DNA from 2 places in the Streptomyces sp. NPDC090119 genome. Region 2 is predicted to be linked to the other one. Evidence: riboswitches for the same ligand, from Rfam matches in the RefSeq annotation. Region 2 holds a riboswitch; the other holds the start of a gene.
The links. A riboswitch is a leader RNA that binds a small molecule or an ion and turns the genes downstream of it on or off. The one in region 2 is predicted to bind S-adenosylmethionine.

Region 1: another riboswitch for S-adenosylmethionine. It lies ahead of ACIPPM_RS08900 (aminotransferase class V-fold PLP-dependent enzyme); the one in region 2 lies ahead of thrC (threonine synthase).

The regions. Positions count from the first base shown of each region.
Region 1 is NZ_JBIVDK010000002.1:336,215-339,607, reverse strand. Features, by position in the region: gene trpD (anthranilate phosphoribosyltransferase) at 1-920, shown strand, start outside; SAM riboswitch class IV at 1,029-1,145, shown strand; gene ACIPPM_RS08900 (aminotransferase class V-fold PLP-dependent enzyme) at 1,327-2,682, shown strand; gene ACIPPM_RS08895 (Lrp/AsnC family transcriptional regulator) at 2,706-2,987, opposite strand; gene ACIPPM_RS08890 (rhomboid family intramembrane serine protease) at 2,984-3,393, opposite strand, start outside.
Region 2 is NZ_JBIVDK010000006.1:152,595-155,987, forward strand. Features, by position in the region: gene ACIPPM_RS25415 (trehalose-6-phosphate synthase) at 1-341, opposite strand, end outside; gene ACIPPM_RS25420 (glucosyl-3-phosphoglycerate synthase) at 416-1,360, opposite strand; SAM riboswitch class I at 1,494-1,650, shown strand; gene thrC (threonine synthase) at 1,668-2,942, shown strand; gene ACIPPM_RS25430 (MoaD/ThiS family protein) at 2,939-3,214, shown strand.

The sequences.
Region 1 (3,393 bases), on a different contig from region 2:
ACGCCCAGATCGCGGGCTTCCTGGTGGCGCTGCGGGCCAAGGGCGAGACGGTCGAGGAGATCACCGGGATCGTCCGGGCGATGTATGAGCACGCCAACGTGATCGAGGTGCCCGGCCGGACCGTGGACATCGTCGGCACCGGCGGGGACGGCGCCAAGACGGTGAACATCTCCACGATGTCCTCCATCGTGGTGGCGGGCACAGGTGCCAAGGTCATCAAGCACGGCAACCGGGCCGCGTCCTCGGCCTCCGGTTCCTCGGACGTGCTGGAGCGGCTCGGGGTGAACCTGGAGCTGACGCCGAAGCGGGTGGCGGAGGTCGCGGAGGAGGCGGGGATCACCTTCTGCTTCGCGGTCAAGTTCCACCCGGCGCTGCGTCACGTCGGCGCCGCCCGCGGCCAGCTGGGCATCCGTACGGTCTTCAACGTCATCGGTCCGCTGACCAACCCGGCGCGGGTGCGGTCCCAGGCGGTCGGCGTGGCGAACCTCGCCATGGCACCGATCGTGGCGGGCGTCTTCGCCGAGCGCGGCAACTCCTCCCTCGTCTTCCGGGGCGAGGACGGCCTGGACGAGCTGACCACCACCGCGCCCTCGCGGGTGTGGATCGTGCGCGACGGCAAGGTCACCGAGGAGGTCTTCGACCCGCGGGACGTCGGCATCGAGCTGGTGCCGGTGGAGGCGCTGCGCGGCGGCGACCCGGCATACAACGCGATGGTGGCCCGGCAGGTGCTGGAGGGCGAGCGCGGGCCGGTGCGGGACGCGGTGCTGCTGAACTCGGCGGCCGCGCTGGTCGCGCTGGACCCGACCGGGGAGCCGCTGGCCGACCAGCTACGGGCGGGCATGGCGCGGGCCGCCGAGTCCATCGACTCCGGCGCCGCGGCGCGCACGCTGGAGCGCTGGGTGGCCGCGAGCAACCGGTAGCGGGTGTCGTTTCGGCGCGGCGGGGAGCGGTGGCTCTCCGCCGCGCCGGCGTTCCGGCATCCGGACGCCGGTTGCGCCGGGTGATCCGTCCGGATAACTTGCGTGTCAGGTCATGAGCGACAGCCATGCGGCCCCGGCCGGCTGTCCGGCAACCCTCCGTCCGTGGCGGGGTGCTCCGGGTGAGGACCAGGCCGTGGTCCAGAAGGTCCACGGCAAGCGCGGACCCCTCGAAGAGCCAGGGGTCCTGGTCGTACGAGGGAGCCTTCTTCCGTGAGCAAGCGAATGCGCTAGGGCCGCCGAGCCCCGCCTCCGCACACCCCTTTTCTCTCTTTTCCGCGCCTTCCGGTGCCGCGCCCGCATGCCCTGCGCCCGCGGTGACTCCGGCCTGCCTCACGGGAGTTCAGCCATGTCCGTCTCCACCGCCTTCGCCCCCGCCCCCGCCGCCACCGAGACCCTGCCCGCCCCGCTGCCGGTGCTCGGCCGGGACGTCACCGTGCCGCTCGTCACCGGCGGCGAGGTGGGCTACGCCGCGCTCGACTACGCCGCCAGCGCCCCCGCCCTCCAGCGGGTCTGGGACGACATCGCCGCCTACGTCCCCTACTACGGCAGCGTGCACCGGGGCGCCGGGCACCTCTCGCAGCTCTCCACCGAGCTGTTCGAGAACGCCCGCCGCACGGTCGCGGAGTTCCTCCACTGCCGGGACGACGACCAGGTGGTCTTCACCCGGTCCACCACGGACTCGCTGAACCTGCTGGCCCGCGCGCTGCCCGCCGGGTGCGAGGTGTACGTCTTCGAGACCGAGCACCACGCCGCGCTGCTGCCCTGGCGCGCGGCCGACGTGACCTTCCTGGACGCCCCGCGCACTCCCGAGGCGGCCGTGCGCACGCTGGAGCGGGCCCTCGCCGCCCGGGACACCGCGCGCCCCGCGCTGGTCTGCGTCACCGGCGCCTCCAACGTCACCGGCGAGCTGTGGCCGGTGCGTGAACTGGCGGCGGCCGCGCACGCGTCCGGCGCGCGGATCGTCCTGGACGCCGCCCAGCTGGTGCCGCACCGGCCGGTGAGCGTGCGGGAGCTGGACGTGGACTGGATCGCGTTCTCCGGGCACAAGCTGTACGCGCCCTTCGGCTCCGGGGTGCTGGCCGGGCGGGCCGACTGGCTCACGGCGGCCGAGCCGTACCTCGCGGGCGGCGGCGCCAGCCGCACGGTGGCCCGGCGCGCGGACGGCTCGGTGGAGGTGGAGTGGCACGAGGGCGCCGCCCGGCACGAGGCGGGTTCCCCCAACGTCATCGGCGCCTACGCGGTCGCCTCGGCCTGCCGGGCGCTCGCCGAGGCCGGTCCCGAGGCGCTGGCCGCCCGTGAGGAGCGGCTGCTCGGGCTGCTCCGCGCGGGTCTCACCGAGGTGCCCCAGGTGCGGGTGCTCTCCCTCTTCGGTGACGACGCCCCGCGGGTCGGTGTGCTGTCCTTCGTCGTCGACGGCTGGAACAGCTCCCATCTCGCCGCAGCGCTCTCCGCCGAGTACGGCATCGGCGTCCGCGACGGCCTGTTCTGCGCCCACCCCTTGGTGCACGCGCTCCTGGGCACCGGCCCCGCCGAGCAGAGCGGCTGCGGCACCGGGACCCTGAACGCCCTCCGCGTCAGCTTCGGCGCGGGCACCCCGGACGAGGACGTCACCCGCTTCGTGACGGCGGTACGCGAACTGGTCACCCAGGGTGCGAAGTGGACCTACCGCACGGAGAACGGCCGCTGCGTCCCGGAGAACTGAGGCTCGTCAGGAGTCCGGGCGGGTCAGGAGTCCAGGCCGATCGCGAAGGCCGCTTCCAGGTCGTGCTGGGAGTAGGTGCGGAAGGCGACGTGGGTGTCGGTGCCCTCCACGCCCTGGATCTTGCTGATGCGGCCGGGGATGACCTCGGCGAGATCCTCGTGGCGGGCCACGCGGACCATGGCGATCAGGTCGTAGGTACCGGTGACGGAGAAGACCTCGCTCACGCTCTCCAGCGCGGCGATCTGTTCGGCGATCTCCGGAATCCGGTCCACGCTGGTCTTGATCAGGACGATCGCGGTGATCACGGCTGGTTCTCTCCCTTGGACGCCGGAGCCGGGGCGGGCCCAACTCTAGCCTCGCCCGGACCGTCCTTCTCGCCCTGCTTGCGCCCGTACCGCAGCCAGGCGTAGCCGAAGCCCAGGCAGAAGCCGATCACATGGGCGAGGTAGGCGACGCCGGGGCCCTCGGGCGCGCGGCCCGCCGCGTACCACTGGAGGGCGGCCCAGAAGGGCAGCACCACCCAGGCCGGGAAGCGCAGCGGGAGGAAGAACAGGAACGGGAGGAGACTGGTGACACGGGCCCGCGGAAAGAGGTGGAGGAACGCGCCGAGGACCGCCGAGATGGCGCCCGAGGCACCGACCAGGGACTGCTCGGAGTCCGCGTTGGCGAGCGCGTACCCGAGCAGGGCGAGGTAGCCGCAGCCGACGTAGA
Region 2 (3,393 bases):
GTCTGGTACATCATGTGGTGCACGAACCACAGCGCCGAGTTGGCGATCCCGTTGTACGCGTCGGCGTAGACGTCCGCGTCGATGTCCAGCATCCGCACCCGCTGCCCGCCGGTGTCCTCGGCGGGGAGCAGCCCGCCGCCCGCGCGCCGCACCGCCTCCCGGTCGCCGTCCCCGAGCGCGGCGCACACCCACACCGCGTCGGTGTCCGGACCGATCGCCGACAGCCCCGAGACGAGACCGCCGCCACCCCGCCGGGAGCCCAGCTCCCCGTCCGGACCCACCGTGTACGAAACCGGGCCGCGATTGGACGCGACCAGCACCTCAGCACCCTGCGTAGCCATGGCCTCAACCTAGCCCGGCCCACAAACGCTCAAACGTACGCGCGACCGGCGAGCCGGACCGTATACGGCCCCGCTCACGCCACCTTCCGCGCCGCGTACTCCGCGATCTCCGCCATCGGCGGCCGCTCCTCGGTGTCCACCGAGTGGGTACGCGGCTCGAAACCGTCCACCCCCCGCTCGAACTGGGTCAGCGCGGGCCGCACCAGGTGCCCGCGCGCGAGCCGGAGCTGCGCGGTGCGGTAGATCGCGGCCGCCATCCGGCCGAGCGCCTGCCCGTCCTGGTGCCGGTGCTTGCGCACCCCGACGTCCACCTGGGCCAGCGCGTCCAGCCCGACCAGATGCAGCGAGTCGACCAGCATGCCCAGCTCGACCCCGTACCCCACCGGGAACGGCAGCCGCTCCAGCAGCGAGCGCCGGGCCGCGTACTCCCCGCCCAGCGGCTGCACGAACCCGGCCAGCTGCGGCCAGTGCATGTTCAGCAGCGGGCGCGCCATCAGCTCGGTCACTCGGCCGCCCTGCCCGGCGGCGCCGCCCAGCGGACGGTCGTACATCGCCTTGACCAGGTCGATCCCCGGATCGGTGAGCAGCGGGCCGACGATGCCGAGGACGAAGTCGGAGGAGAACTCGCGCAGGTCGGCGTCGACGAAGGCCACGATGTCCCCGCTGGTCGCCAGCAGGGAGCGCCACAGCACCTCGCCCTTGCCGGGCACGGCGGGCAGCCGGGGCAGGATGTCGTCCCGGTGCACGACCCGCGCGCCCGCGGCGGCCGCCACCTCGGCGGTGCGGTCGGTGGACCCGGAGTCCACCACGACTATCTCGTCCACCAGCGGCGCCTGCGCCATCAGGTCGTGCCGGATCACGGAGACGATCTCGCCGACCGTCGCCTCCTCGTTCAGCGCGGGCAGCACCACGGAGACCCGCTGCCCGGACCGCTGCTTGGCGGCCAGCACGCGGTGCGGCGGGCGGTCGGCCACGGACCAGGAGCGGGTGGCCAGCCAGCGCTCGGTTTCTTCCAGCATGGTCTGCGGCTCCTCACGTGATCCATCTCGCGGTTCGGACGACACCTTCAACTCTCCTGGCCTTCGGTTACAGTCTTGGACAACGCCGATGACCATCGCATGTCGAGGTCGGCGGGCGTTCACAACCGAATACCGCTCATCCAGAGGGGCAGAGGGAAACGGCCCGATGAAGCCCCGGCAACCCTCCAGCCGGTCTCGTGCGCGCGACACACCGCGACACCGCGAGGCTCCCGGCTAGGGAAGGTGCCAAATCCGTCTCACGGCGAGATGCGTCGTGGGAAAGATGAGGAGAAAGGGCCTCGCCTCCATGGCTGTGCAGACTGTCGCCACCCCCACCGTAGATCTCGGCCCCGCCGCCGCCCTGAGCTGCCGGGAGTGCGGACACCGCGTCCCGCTCGGGCCCGTCTTCGCCTGTGAGGAGTGTTTCGGGCCGCTGGAGATCGCCTACGACTTCTCCGCGTACGACACCGAGAAGCTCCGCGCCCGCATCGAGTCCGGCCCCGCGAACATCTGGCGCTACGCCCCGCTGCTGCCCGTCCCCGCCGACGTGGCCGACAAGCCCAACCTCAACCCCGGCTGGACCCCGCTGGTCAAGGCCGACCGCCTGGCGGCCGAACTCGGCGTCACGGGCGGGCTGTTCGTCAAGGACGACTCCGGCAACCCGACGCACTCCTTCAAGGACCGCGTCGTCGCCCAGGCGCTGGAGGCCGCCCGCGCCTTCGGCTTCACCACCCTGTCCTGCTCCTCCACCGGCAACCTGGCCGGCGCGGTCGGCGCCGCCGCCGCCCGCGCGGGGCTGCGGTCCTGCGTGTTCATCCCGCACGACCTGGAGCAGGGCAAGGTCGTCATGGCCGCCGTCTACGGCGGTGAGCTGGTCGGCATCGAGGGCAACTACGACGACGTGAACCGCTTCTGCTCCGAGCTGATCGGCGACCCGGCGGGCGAGGGCTGGGGCTTCGTCAACGTCAACCTGCGGCCGTACTACGCCGAGGGCTCCAAGACCCTCGCCTACGAGATCTGCGAGCAGCTCGGCTGGCGGCTGCCCGACCAGCTGGTGGTGCCGATCGCCTCCGGCTCCCAGCTCACCAAGATCGACAAGGGGCTGAAGGAGCTGATCGCGCTCGGCCTGGTCGAGGACAAGCCGTACAAGATCTTCGGCGCCCAGGCGGAGGGCTGCTCCCCGGTGTCGGCCGCGTACAAGGCGGGCCACGACGTGGTGCGGCCGCAGAAGCCGGACACCATCGCCAAGTCCCTCGCCATCGGCAACCCGGCCGACGGGCCGTACGTGCTGGACATCGCCCGCCGCACCGGTGGCGCGGTGGAGGACGTGACGGACCCGCAGATCGTGGACGCCATCAAGCTGCTGGCCCGCACCGAGGGCATCTTCGCCGAGACGGCGGGCGGGGTGACGGTCGGTGTCACCCGCAAGCTGATCGAGTCCGGCGCGCTGGACCCCTCGCTCACCACCGTCGTCCTCAACACCGGCGACGGCCTGAAGACCCTGGACGCGGTCGCCGGTACCGGCCTGTCCGCGACCATCCGCCCGAACCTGGACTCCTTCCGAGAGGCTGGCCTCGCATGAGCGTGACCGTTCGCATCCCGACCATCCTGCGCACCTACACCGGCGGCCAGGCCGAGGTCGCCGCCGAGGGCGGCACGCTCGCCGAGGTCATCGAGGACCTGGAGAAGACGCACACGGGCATCGCAGCCCGCGTCCTGGACGACCAGGGCAAGCTGCGCCGGTTCGTGAATGTCTACGTCAATGACGACGACGTGCGTTTCGAGGGCGGACTTCAGACCGTGACCCCCGACGGCGCGGGTGTCTCCATCATTCCGGCGGTCGCCGGAGGCTGAAATTACCTTCGGTAACCACGGTTACCGTCAGTTCAGCGAATGGCCTTCTCCGTAAGAGAAACGGAGGGGGCCATTCTGTGTGATTGAGCGCGGTAGGGTTGGGGAACGCGCTCCCGCTCAGCTGGGCCGGGGGCCCTTGATTCATGCCGCTGACCCGACAAGAAGTAGCCAAAATGCAC